4 regions of the Lysinibacillus sp. OL1 genome follow, and region 1 is predicted to be linked to each of the others. Evidence: riboswitches for the same ligand, from Rfam matches in the RefSeq annotation. Region 1 holds a riboswitch; each other region holds the start of a gene.
What was found. A riboswitch is a leader RNA that binds a small molecule or an ion and turns the genes downstream of it on or off. The one in region 1 is predicted to bind S-adenosylmethionine.

Region 1 (3,138 bases):
AGAACAAACGACCTATTCGGCAATGCCTGTGTCTGTGTTCTTACAGCAAATGCAACAGCGCTGGGAGTCGAATTTTACGTCTATAAGCGGGAAATTAGAGAAATTAGAGGAAAAAGTACAGGAAGCAGAGCCTAAAGTGGTCATGCTGAAGGGCAAGGAATCCATTATCAACTATTGTCAGTCACTTCTAAAGAAGGCGAAGAAAAAAGTGATGCTGTCGATGTGGGAAGATATGTATGATGCCTTACGTGAAGATTTGCAAGAGGTGGCGCTGCATGTTCCTGTTCATGGCATTACGTTGTATGTAGGAGAGCATCTCGCCTCAATTGACCAGCATAGAGCCACACATTATACAAAAAAAGCGTCTACACCGCATTGGTTTATCTTATCGATAGATGGTCAGGAAATGATTTATGGTCATTCTCCATCTACCCAAGAGACGGCCTTTATCACCAATGATCCGGTTCATATTTATTTGTTAGAGGATTATATATGGCATGATGTGCTCATCAATCGGTTAGTAAAACGTGATGATCAGGAGTTAGAAGACTGGATTGCTAAGGAGCGTAAAGCTTTTTTCTTAGAATAGTCGTATAAGGAAGGGGAGTTACTTGAAAAAATTCGTGTTGCTAGGTTTAATAAGCCTACTAATGCTAGGAGCCTGTAATGCTACACCACCTACCGATCCACCAACGATTCATGAGCTAACGGTTGTCCCAGATAATGTCCAAAAAAATATCGTTTCTAATGACAGAATACAACTATTGCATGAAAAGGATGCTCCATATTACCTTGTTTATTATTCAAAAGGGAATGTATTGGCAAGTATTACAGCTGAGGGAAATAGGCTTATTATCCAGTTAGAGGAAGGCAGCGAGCAAAGGAAAGAGGCTCAACCCTATGTTTTTAAAGTCACCGTCAAGAATCCTGAGCTGGATACCATTGATTTGCGAATAAACGGTCAGAGTACGCCCATTGATCGTATGACCATTATGTGATAAAAGAAACCGAAATCCCTTTAGAAATGAGATTTCGGTTTCTTTACGTGATGTCTAATAAAAGACTTTGTCTACGTTATATTTAGAGCGGAAAGTATTAATCGCATATGTTTCGTAAATTTCACGTTCCATTGGATCTTCTACTTCATAGACTTCAATTTTGAACACTTCATCTCGATGGTTTTTCATCGGAGATACATTATCCTCGAAATGTTTTTTAATACGTTGACGAATTTTACGTGCTTTCCCAACAAACAATAGCTCATTCTTGTCATTATAGAATAAGAAAATGCCGCCTTTATCACGTGTGATTTTATGGAAGTCAATAAAACCGAAGTAAGGTGTGATTGGCACATCACCTGGTTTTAAATCTTGTTCACGTTGACGGATTACTAGATCTGGTTTTGGAAATTCAATTTTAATCAAACTATTCACGTTCCTCTCTCTTACTAAAAGTATATGGTAACATAATTACGGCATGTTTACCATAAATTTTAAATGTAGAAACACCACAGATAGCAAGCTTAGTGTACATCAAATGAGCAAGGAACATGCACATGAATCACAAAATATTCGATGAATTATTGATATTCTAACTAGTTCGTGTTACAATTCAAGATAATTAAATAATCTTATCAAGAGAAGCTGAGGGATTTGGCCCGATGACGCTTCAGCAACCTCTAACAATTGTTAGAAAGGTGCTAATTCCAGCAAAGGATTTTTTCCTTTGAGAGATAAGAGTGGACGTGAAAAAAATCCTTCTCATTCTATCTCGTATGGAATGAGGGGGATTTTTTAATTTCGTTGCAATGTACGCAAGTTAGGTTTGCTAAAAGAGAGTGATTATAGAGAGGGGAAAGCAAGATGCCAATTAATATTCCGAAAAATTTACCAGCTGGAGAACATTTACGTGAGGAAAAAATCTTCGTCATGGAAGAAGATCGTGCGAAAACACAGCAAATCCGTCCATTAAATATATTAATATTAAATCTAATGCCAGAAAAAGAAAAAACTGAGCTCCAATTATTACGTTTATTGGGGAATACACCATTACAGGTGAATATTACCTTTTTGAATACAGCCACTCACGAGTCTAAAAATGTGAGTAAATCCCATTTGCAGCTTTTCTACACAACGTTCAATCAGATTCGACACCGACGCTACGATGGTATGATTATAACTGGTGCACCAGTAGAAAAAATGGCTTTTGAAGAGGTCAACTATTGGCAGGAAATTTCAGAAATTATGGATTGGTCTAAAAAGAATGTGACATCCGTGCTACATATATGTTGGGGGGCACAGGCTGCATTGTATCATCATTATGGCATTGGGAAGGTTGAGCTTTCTGCTAAATGCTCAGGCGTCTATTCCCATGTGATTACAGATTTAACTGTAGATTTGGTACGTGGCTTTAGTGATTTATTTACTGCGCCCCATTCACGCTATACATCTGTTTCGATTGACGAGGTTCGCAATCATCCAGATCTACGATTATTATCCTATTCAGAGGATGCTGGGGTATTTATTGTACAATCAAAAGATAATAAAAATATTATGATTACGGGCCATCTAGAGTATGATGCGACAACGCTAGCCGATGAGTACAGTCGCGATGTGGCGAAGGGCATAGATATCGCCGTTCCTGTGAACTACTTCCCGAATGACGATCCTACACAAGTGCCAATGAATACATGGCGTGCCCATACGCATCTATTATTCTCTAACTGGTTGAACTACTATGTTTACCAAGAAACACCATATGAATGGGATTTTGTAGATGAAATCGAATATCATATTTAATTAATAAAAAGTCTAATTTCTTTTCTAGCTTAGAAGAAATTAGACTTTTTGATTGTCATTTTCTGTTTCCTGCTGAGGTGTTTCGTTATTTTGAGCCTTGGATTTACGATTGCGAATAACTACTACAATCAGCAAAAGTATAGGTAATAAAATGGTGAAAATAAAGGAAAAGATTGGCCAAATTTCATTATTATAATTAGTAGAATGCACAATATCTGGATGAACAATTTGAGAAAGTCCAATAACAATTATACCCATCGGTATAATGAGTGGACGATGATCCTTGATCTTCAATATTTGTGCAAGTCCAACAACGGTCGTATAGAAATACATAAATGTA
Region 2 (3,138 bases), on a different contig from region 1:
TATAGCTATTAAAGCGGTGCTTGATCATTTTAACATTGACCCTGAGAATGCGATTGCCTTTGGGGATGGGGATAATGATATTGATATGTTGGAGTATGTAGGAGTAGGAATTGCCATGGGAAATGGCAGTAAAGCTCTAAAAAGTGCTGCCAATTTTGTTACAAAGAAATCTACGGATGGCGGTATCAATTTTGCTTTACGTCAGCTTCAAGTCATTTAGAGCGCTGAGGCTACACTATATATAGCAGGTAGATTTTAATAAATTTTAGGTGGGATGATTTATGGCACATCACGTGCAGTCTCTAATTGAACATTACGGATATTTTGGGATTATCGTGATTCTAATTGGAGGTATTGTTGGGGTGCCACTTCCTGATGAGGTGTTTCTGACTTATGTAGGCTATAGTGTTTACCGAGAAAGTCTTGAACACATTCCTGCTTTAGTCAGTGCAATGATTGGTGCGATTGGAGGCATTACCTTAAGCTACTATATTGGTTATCGTTTTGGCTTACCGTTATTGCAGAAATATGGCCCTAAAATTCATATTACCGAGCAAAAAATTGACTTTACGAAAAAGATGTTTACAAAAATAGGACCTACCCTATTATTAATTGGCTATTTTATTCCAGGGGTACGCCATTTGACAGCTTATATTGCGGCTATTAATAATTATCCTTATAGAAAGTTTGCTCTTTTTGCCTATACAGGGGCATTTATTTGGACGTTCACATTTATATCATTAGGAAAGATGCTTGGAGAGAAATGGCGATTTGTTGGATACTATTTAACCCATTACAGTATCTATCTTATTCTTTTATTTATTATAGGGATGCTCATTGCTTATTTTTTATTTAAAAAAAGAAATGGACAAAAATAAAAGTCGGTATACGCTATACCGACTTTTATGTTATGGCAAAATAGCAAAAGATCGCACAGGGAAGCCAGATGCTTTTTCTGGCTTAGGTACGATATTAAAGATGATAGCGCCTTTCGCAGGTAGCTTGTCCAAATTCGTCATTAGCTCAATTTGATAGGCGTCTTGGTCAAGCACAAAATATTCGCCATCTAGCTTGCCATTTTTACGAAAATCAGCAGCAGAGTCCGTATCGAATGTTTCATGACCAATTGCGCTTACCTTGCGTTCTTGTAGTAAAAACTGTAAAGCTTCTAAACCCCAGCCAGGGATATGGTTATGTCCATCTGCATCCTTATTACTGAAAGCCTCTTTATCTGGCCAGCGCTTACTCCAATCTGTACGTAATGCTACAAATGTTCCTGCTTCAATTTCTCCATGCTTGTCCTCAAAATCAAGAATATCTTGAACACTTAATGAAAAATCATGGTTGCTCGCAGCCTCCTGTGATTTATCAATAACAACAAGGGGGAGAACAAGCTCTTTTAGTTCTAATTCTTCTAAGTAGCGAGTATCTCGCACAAAATGAATGGGTGGGTCGATATGTGTGCCATATTGACCAGGGAACGTGAATTGTTGAGCGAAGAAACCATCCTTATGAGAAAATAACGTTTCAAATTTAGCGTCCTCAAACATAAAAAAATGTGGAGAATTAGGGCCGAATGTATGTGTTAAATCAACCCACTGTTTCGATTTTAGTAATTGCAATGCTTGCAAAAGTTCATTAGACATCGATTTCCCTGCTTTCTGTAAAAAATAGTGGTAAATAAAAAGGAGTCCCCTAATAGAAGAGGACTCCTGCTTGAAACAACGGTAGTTCTTCTTCTCATCTTCAAGGCTGATCATTTTGCCAATTGGAATTAGCACCATACTGTTAGCTGGTTGCTGAGACTTCGTCGGGCCAATCCCTCCGTCTCTCTTGATAAGAAAAGTAATATAAGAATTTTCAGAAATAACAATACAAACACTTTAGCATAGTTTTTTATAGTTTACAAGTTCACTAGGAATTTTCACCAATTCAAATTCAAGGTGACTCCACAACAATCATTATCAATCAGACGTATTCTAAAACTGTCTGGTGTATAGTTCGTTTCAAATTTCATCGTAATGCCTGTTGATGTGATTAATTTTTCAACCTCTGTTTTATTTGAAAGTTGAGCAGCATTCATTAAATCATGTGCGAATTGTTGGGAGCTATCTATTTTATCCGTAAGTAATTGGGCTTGCTGCATCATCGCCTTTATCCGTGTTGCTGAAGCTTTTAATTTGTGTGTATCGACAGGTGGAAAAGGATTATTGGTCGGCATTGCTAAATGTTGCGAAAAGGGTCTAATGGCAAAATGATTAGCGATAGGCGATGTTGGATAATGATAGGGATGCACAAAATACGGATAAGGATTGTAATACAAGGTCATTCCTCCTATCCTATAACTGATATCCTATCTTATGTAGCCAAACTACATTCGGTGTTATTTTGCGGTGCAATGTTTGTCCTCCTCACCATTTAAAAAGGAAGCTAAAGTAAGCTTTTTTTAGCCAAGTACATTCAAGACATCATCAATTTTTTTACTATGTGATAAAATGCCATAATTCATCCATGTTAAAAAGTCTACTTCATAGACACAGCTGCTTTTAACGGCAGCTAGGTTTTTCCAAGTAGGAGTTTTTAAAATAGCACGTTCCTCATTTTCATAAATGGAATGTTGCTTATCAAATGTAATAAATAAATGATCCGCATCTAATTGCAACAATTGATCAAATGTCAGTTGTGCTTTACGTTGATTGTGCGGAATACTCCATACTAGTGAATGTGGCATTAAACCTAAGTCACGATATAAAATGGGGCCCGTATAGCCACATTCAGGACCCGCGTATAGAGTAATGCTAATGGCTGAAATACGGAGAAATGCCACACTTTGCCCATAAACTGATTTGCTAAGAATTCCTTTTGCTTGTTGTACTTTATCTTCATATTGTAGGATTACGTCTTGTATCAAGGAGGTTTTTCCTGTTAGATCTGCAATCTTAAATAACGTAGATTGCCAATTCTCTCCAGGGTGTGAAAGATGACAGACGGGTCCTACTTCATCTAAGTGCTGAAAGGATTCCCAACGCTCTACACCAGAATCTAACATAATTAAAGTTGGCTTATAGTAAAGGAGTCGATCCATTTCTCTATTTTGTACATCAATATCTGGCACTTTCTGTAGACCTAAATAGTCTT
Region 3 (3,138 bases), on a different contig from region 1:
ACTTAAATTACCCAAACAACCCTACAGGTGGTACAGCATCACTTGCGTTTTTTGAAGAGACCGTTCGCTTTGCGAAGGAACACAATATTATCGTATCACATGATTTTGCTTATGGGGCAATAGGATTTGACGGTAATAAACCAGTTAGCTTCCTTCAAGCAAATGGTGCAAAAGAAGTAGGAGTTGAAATGTATACATTATCGAAAACCTATAATATGGCTGGCTGGCGTATAGGCTTCGCTGTAGGGAATGCCGAGATTATTGCTGCTATTAATCTTATTCAGGATCATCTGTTTTGTAGTCAGTTCCCTGCCATTCAACAAGCTGCAGCAGTAGCACTGACAGCTTCCCAGCAATGTGCGGATGAACTACGAGCTACTTATGAGCGTCGCCGAAATGTACTCATTGAAGAAGCTAGAAGAATTGGCTGGCATGTTACGGCTCCAAAAGGCTCCTTCTTCGCATGGCTCCCTGTACCACTAGGCTATACAAGTGAACAGTTTGCTGATCTATTGCTCGAAAAAGCTGATATCGCTGTAGCAGCAGGTAATGGCTTCGGTCAATATGGTGAAGGCTATGTGCGCGTAGGGTTGCTAGTTAGTGAGGAGCGCTTACGTGAAGCAATCCATAGAATCGAGCAATTACAATTGTTTAATAGATAATGTGCCTTATCCTGTAGCTATCTCTAGCTACAGGATTATTACTATTTTTCAATTTTCCTTGGTTGCCCTAAACCATCTTCTAATGGATAAAATTGAACATGACCTGTTTCATCATCCCATTTTCGAATATGTTGAATACCTTGTACCTCTGCCAACACGATGTCAGCAGTTATAACAGGATTTCCCCCTTTTATTAAATGCCCACCCGATACTACACCACATTGATCACTCATAGAACCATGGAAATGTGTCTCATATCCACCATCTCGCTTACACACCACACCTGAACCTTGAATAAATTCTAGTGGTCCCTCTTTTTCAATCACATTACTAAAACGAACATGAATTTGAGCTGTTGCATCTGGCACTAAATAAACAAAGCTACTTTTTTGAAAGCTGCCAATACAGCTTACAATTGTTGCTGACTCTATATTATTCTCTTCGCAAAGCGCTTCAATCCCTTCAATGATATCTGTTCCCGTTAGAAAACGAGCACTAATAACCTTACCAAATGAACCTATACCATAATTAACTCTTACAGACATTGTTATCCCTCTTTTGTGTCGAAATATTATAATTATATAAAAAATTTAAAAATTATTTATTGACTTACTATACCCTATAAATTATATTAGTTCTATCGGAATTACAAAAAAATATTATAAATCTCTTATCAAGAGTAGCTGAGGGACTGGCCCTATGAAGCTCGGCAACCTCCTTTTTAAAGGAAGGTGCTAAATCCTGCAAACGATCTTCGTTTGATAGATAAGAGAGGACATCTTTTCATGAGCCTCTCTTAATTTGTAAGAGAGTTTTTTTATTTTCAAAAAACCGATAAAAACAATCTTGGAGGTATTTTCATGAAAAAGAAAAATAAATTTTTAGTAGGTTTAGCAAGTTTAACATTAGTAGCAGCTTTAGCAGGCTGTGGCTCTAAAGAAGATAGTAAAAGCCAAGCTGAAGGAATTGATGAAAAGAAAATCGTTGTAGGCGTCACTTCTGGTCCACACGAACAAATTGCAGAAGTAGCTGCTAAAGTAGCAAAAGAAAACGGGCTAGAAGTAGAGCTAAAATCATTTTCTGACTATGTTTTACCTAATACATCCTTAGCTGAAGGTGATCTTGATGCGAACAGCTATCAACACGAGCCTTTCCTGGATACATTTAATAAAGATCATGATACAGAGTTAGTACCAGTGGGCAAAACGATTTTAAATCCAATGGGTATCTACTCAGAAAAATATAAATCCTTTGATGACATTCCTGACGGAGCAACGTTTGGCTTACCAAATGATCCAACGAATGGAGCCCGTGCCCTCTTTGTTTTACAGGAAGCTGGCTATATTAAGTTAAAAGAGGGCGCAGACTTAACAGCCTCGATCCGTGATGTAGAAGAAAACAAAAAGAATTTAAAATTCATTGAATTAGAGGCCGCTCAAATTCCTAAACAACTTAGTGAAGTAGATGTAGCAGCTATTAATACAAACTTTGCATTAGAAGCTGGCATTAACCCTAAAGATGACTCTATTTTATTGGAATCTACTGATTCTCCATACGTAAACTATATTGTCGTGCGTGCTGAAAATGAAAATGATCCAACAATTAAAAAGTTCGTTGAGGCCTACCAATCTGATGAAGTACGTCAATTCATCGAAGAGGAATTCAAAGGTTCAGTAATCCCTAGTTGGTAATACATTCAGGAAGCTTCTATAAGCCGAAGAATCTGCCGAAATTCCTCTATAGGAAAACGAGCAGATTCTTGCTTTTTAGAAGGTAGAGAAAGGAGCATACAATCGCATGATTCAATTACAAAATATCTCAAAAGAATTCAAGTCGAAAAAAGGCATCATAAAAGCTGTGGATGGCATCAATCTTCACGTAAAAAAGGGACAAATTCATGGTGTAATCGGCTATAGTGGTGCTGGTAAAAGTACACTCATTCGTTGCGTTAATCTACTAGAACGTCCTACAGCAGGAAAAGTAGTGATAGACAATGTAGACATTACGACCCTTTCTCTTCACGAATTACGTCAAACACGCCAAAAAATCGGGATGATCTTCCAGCACTTTAATCTATTAAAAACAGCAACAGTTTACAATAATATTGCAGTTCCCTTAAAGCTACTAGGCTATAAAGAGGCGGAAGTAAAAAGCCGAGTAGCTAAGTATGCTGAAATTGTCGGTTTAACAGATAAACTAGACAGTTACCCCAATCAACTTTCAGGTGGTCAAAAACAGCGTGTGGCTATTGCGCGTGCCTTAGCACAGGAACCAGAAATTTTACTTAGTGACGAAGCAACAAGTGCACTTGATCCTGAAACAACGGAAGCCATTCTTGAATTGTTGTTAAAGATTAACCGTGAATTAGGAATTACAATTCTGCTCATTACACATGAAATGAATGTCATTCAAAAAATTTGTGATGAGGTTTCTGTTCTAGAATCTGGGAAAGTTGTAGAATTCGGCACAGCGATTG
Region 4 (3,138 bases), on a different contig from region 1:
GATTTAGAAGATAGCCCAGAATTCGTTAATGAATCACCATATGAAAAAGCATGGATGATCGTTGTTGAGCCTGCTGACGCATCAGAAGTTGAGAAACTAATGACAGCAGAGCAATACGAAGAAATGATCGCTGAATAAGACAAGCTATAATCGAAAAACGTCGGAAACTACCGGCGTTTTTTGTTATATAATGACTTATAAGTGGGGATCTCTAAATGGAGGTGGCGTAATGTTCGAGGGAAAATGCTTGATAGTAGAAGGACGCTCAGATAAGCTACAAATTGAGCCTATTTTGAATGAGAATGTTACAATACTATGTACGAATGGTACAATTGGTGTGCATCAATTAGAAGAACTACTGGATCCCTATGAGGGCTGTGAGCTATTTACTTTTTTTGATGCAGATACTTCTGGCGATAAGCTACGTGCATTAATGGACAGACATTATCCAGAAGCTGAGCATCTGCGCACAATGCCAACATATAAGGAAGTAGAAACGACACCAAGAAAAGTGCTAGCGATGATTTTACTGCGAGCACATTTTTCAATCCATAATGAATATATTTTGTAAGGTTGCGTGAGTAAATGGAAGAATGGTCAACAGAGCAGTGGGAAGCGGCTAAACAGTCAGGAGAGAAAACTGCATTTTATTTATATACACCGATGTGTGGAACATGTGCAGTGGCATCTAAAATGATGTCCATTATTGAACAATTACTGCCACAGCTACAAATTGGTAAAGCAAATATCAACTTTTTGGAACACATTGCTTATGAGCATCAAATTGAAAGTGTTCCATGTCTACTCATCAGTGATGGCGGAAAAGTGACAGAAAAGATTTATGCTTTTCAATCCGTACCATTTTTATATGAATTGTTAAAAAAATCAATTGACTGAACTTTACTAGCGTGGTAAAGTATCAAATATATTACTAAAACATTAAATATATCGAACTCTTATGAAGAGTGGCGGAGGGAAGTGCCCTATGAAGCCCGGCAACCATCACAATGTGAAAAGGTGCCAAATCACCCAAAGATTTTTCTTTGAAAGATGAGAGAACGGTTTAACGTATTATACGTGACCCCTTCTACTTGTCTGTGAGTGAAGGGGTTTTCTATATGAGAAAAGGAGTATTCGCTATGATCCAGCTTCAAAATATTACAAAGAAATACAAAACAGCAAATGGCGAATTAACGGCAGTCAAAGACGTCAACCTTACTATTAATAAAGGTGAAATTTTTGGCATTATTGGCTATAGTGGTGCTGGTAAAAGTACCATGATTCGTTTATTAAACGGTTTAGAGAAACCGACAGCAGGAACAGTAACGGTGAACAATCAAGAATTTTCATCGATAAAAGGGCAAAAGCTTAGAGCGGCTAGACAAAAGGTAAGTATGATTTTCCAGCATTTCAATTTACTTTGGTCTAGAACAGTTGCCGAAAATATTGCATTCCCTTTAGAAATCGCAGGCTTCCCAAAGGCTCAACGTGAAGCACGTGTGAAGGAATTAATTGCCCTTGTAGGCTTAGAAGGGCGCGATAAGGCATATCCATCCCAGCTTTCTGGTGGACAAAAGCAGCGTGTAGGAATTGCACGTGCATTAGCGAATAATCCAGAGGTTTTACTATGTGATGAGGCGACATCGGCACTCGATCCTGAAACAACGGATGCTATTCTTGATTTACTCGTTGATATAAATGAACGCTTAGGCTTAACTATCGTCCTGATTACCCACGAAATGCATGTCATTCGCAAAATTTGTCATCGTGTAGCAGTGATGGAGGCAGGCGAAATTGTGGAACGTGGTGAGGTATTGCAAGTCTTCCAAGCCCCACAGGCGGCTATTACTAAGAAGTTTGTATCTCAAATTACAGACACTAAGGAAACACAGGATACGGTAGCACAAATTAAAACAAACTATCCAACTGGACAACTTGTCAAACTTATTTTTGTTGGTGAAAAAACAGAACAGCCAGTCATCTCACATCTTGTGAAACAATTTGATGTAGAAGTAAGTATTGTTCACGGAAATATTTCACAAACAAAAAATGGTGCATATGGTACATTGATTGTGCAAATTGATGGCTCTCAGAAAAACGTCACTGAAGCCCTTCGTTATTTAAATACAGTGGAAGTACAGACGGAGGTGATTGAAAATGCTAACTAATCTCTTTCCGAATGTAGACTGGGAAAATATGTGGCAAGCTACGTATGAAACTTTATACATGACAGCTATATCAACGGTTGTGACATTTATTCTTGGGTTAGTCATTGGTATTGTTCTATTTTTAACTAGTCCCAATCAGTTATGGGCAAATAAAATCGTTAACTTTTTAACGGGATCACTCGTTAATATTTTCCGTTCCATTCCATTTATCGTATTAATTATTTTATTAATTCCATTTACGAAGTTGTTACTAGGTACAATTCGTGGTGCCAATGCGGCGTTACCTGCTTTAATTATCGGTGCAGCACCGTTTTATGCTCGTATGGTATTAATTGCGTTACGTGAAATTGATAAAGGTGTCATTGAAGCGGCTCGTTCAATGGGAGCGAAAACTTCTACAATTATTTGGAAAGTATTGGTTCCTGAATCATTACCAGCTTTGATTTCTGGTATCACCGTAACGGCTGTTGCTCTTGTAGGTTATACAGCGATGGCAGGAATTATTGGTGCAGGTGGTCTTGGTAACTTAGCTTTCTTAGACGGCTTCCAGCGAAATCGCCAAGATGTGACATTAATGGCAACTATTTTGATCTTAGTAGTCGTATTTATTATTCAATGGATTGGTGATTTAATTACTGAGAAAATTGATAAACGCTAGCACGAAATTGAGGTTATTCCGGTTTTTACCGCTAACATATTTAAAACAAATAAAAGGGAGTGTCATAAATGAAAAAGTTATTAGCAGGATTATTTTTATCAATACTTGTACTAGCATTAGCAGCTTGCGGTACAGATAAAAAAGAAGATGAAAAATCAGCATCTGGCGATCAAACAGATAGTAAAGAAAACGTAACATTAAAAGTAGGTGCTTCTAATACACCACACGCAGTTATTTTAGACAAAGCAAAACCGATCTTAGCTAAAGAAGGTATTGATCTTGAAATTGAAACATATACAGATTATGTTTTAC

Region 2: linked by a shared signal. The riboswitch ahead of EW028_RS11660 (cyclase family protein) and the one ahead of metA (homoserine O-acetyltransferase MetA) in region 1 are both predicted to bind S-adenosylmethionine.
Region 3: linked by a shared signal. The riboswitch ahead of EW028_RS09730 (MetQ/NlpA family ABC transporter substrate-binding protein) and the one ahead of metA (homoserine O-acetyltransferase MetA) in region 1 are both predicted to bind S-adenosylmethionine.
Region 4: linked by a shared signal. The riboswitch ahead of EW028_RS13295 (methionine ABC transporter ATP-binding protein) and the one ahead of metA (homoserine O-acetyltransferase MetA) in region 1 are both predicted to bind S-adenosylmethionine.

What each region holds. Positions count from the first base shown of each region.
Region 1 covers NZ_SJDS01000002.1:157,578-160,715, forward strand. Annotated here, with positions in the region: gene EW028_RS05160 (TrmB family transcriptional regulator) at 1-589, shown strand, start outside; gene EW028_RS05165 (hypothetical protein) at 612-998, shown strand; gene EW028_RS05170 (nucleotide excision repair endonuclease) at 1,053-1,424, opposite strand; SAM riboswitch class I at 1,628-1,739, shown strand; gene metA (homoserine O-acetyltransferase MetA) at 1,863-2,798, shown strand; gene EW028_RS05180 (GerAB/ArcD/ProY family transporter) at 2,838-3,138, opposite strand, start outside.
Region 2 covers NZ_SJDS01000005.1:201,284-204,421, reverse strand. Annotated here, with positions in the region: gene EW028_RS11670 (Cof-type HAD-IIB family hydrolase) at 1-220, shown strand, start outside; gene EW028_RS11665 (DedA family protein) at 282-878, shown strand; gene EW028_RS11660 (cyclase family protein) at 909-1,646, opposite strand; SAM riboswitch class I at 1,738-1,843, opposite strand; gene EW028_RS11655 (YuzC family spore coat inner layer protein) at 1,925-2,329, opposite strand; gene EW028_RS11650 (helix-turn-helix domain-containing protein) at 2,447-3,138, opposite strand, start outside.
Region 3 covers NZ_SJDS01000004.1:121,048-124,185, reverse strand. Annotated here, with positions in the region: gene EW028_RS09740 (pyridoxal phosphate-dependent aminotransferase) at 1-662, shown strand, start outside; gene EW028_RS09735 (PPC domain-containing DNA-binding protein) at 704-1,207, opposite strand; SAM riboswitch class I at 1,330-1,434, shown strand; gene EW028_RS09730 (MetQ/NlpA family ABC transporter substrate-binding protein) at 1,523-2,353, shown strand; gene EW028_RS09725 (methionine ABC transporter ATP-binding protein) at 2,460-3,138, shown strand, end outside.
Region 4 covers NZ_SJDS01000006.1:238,832-241,969, forward strand. Annotated here, with positions in the region: gene gcvH (glycine cleavage system protein GcvH) at 1-138, shown strand, start outside; gene EW028_RS13285 (toprim domain-containing protein) at 230-571, shown strand; gene EW028_RS13290 (thioredoxin family protein) at 586-897, shown strand; SAM riboswitch class I at 954-1,057, shown strand; gene EW028_RS13295 (methionine ABC transporter ATP-binding protein) at 1,140-2,168, shown strand; gene EW028_RS13300 (methionine ABC transporter permease) at 2,158-2,826, shown strand; gene EW028_RS13305 (MetQ/NlpA family ABC transporter substrate-binding protein) at 2,895-3,138, shown strand, end outside.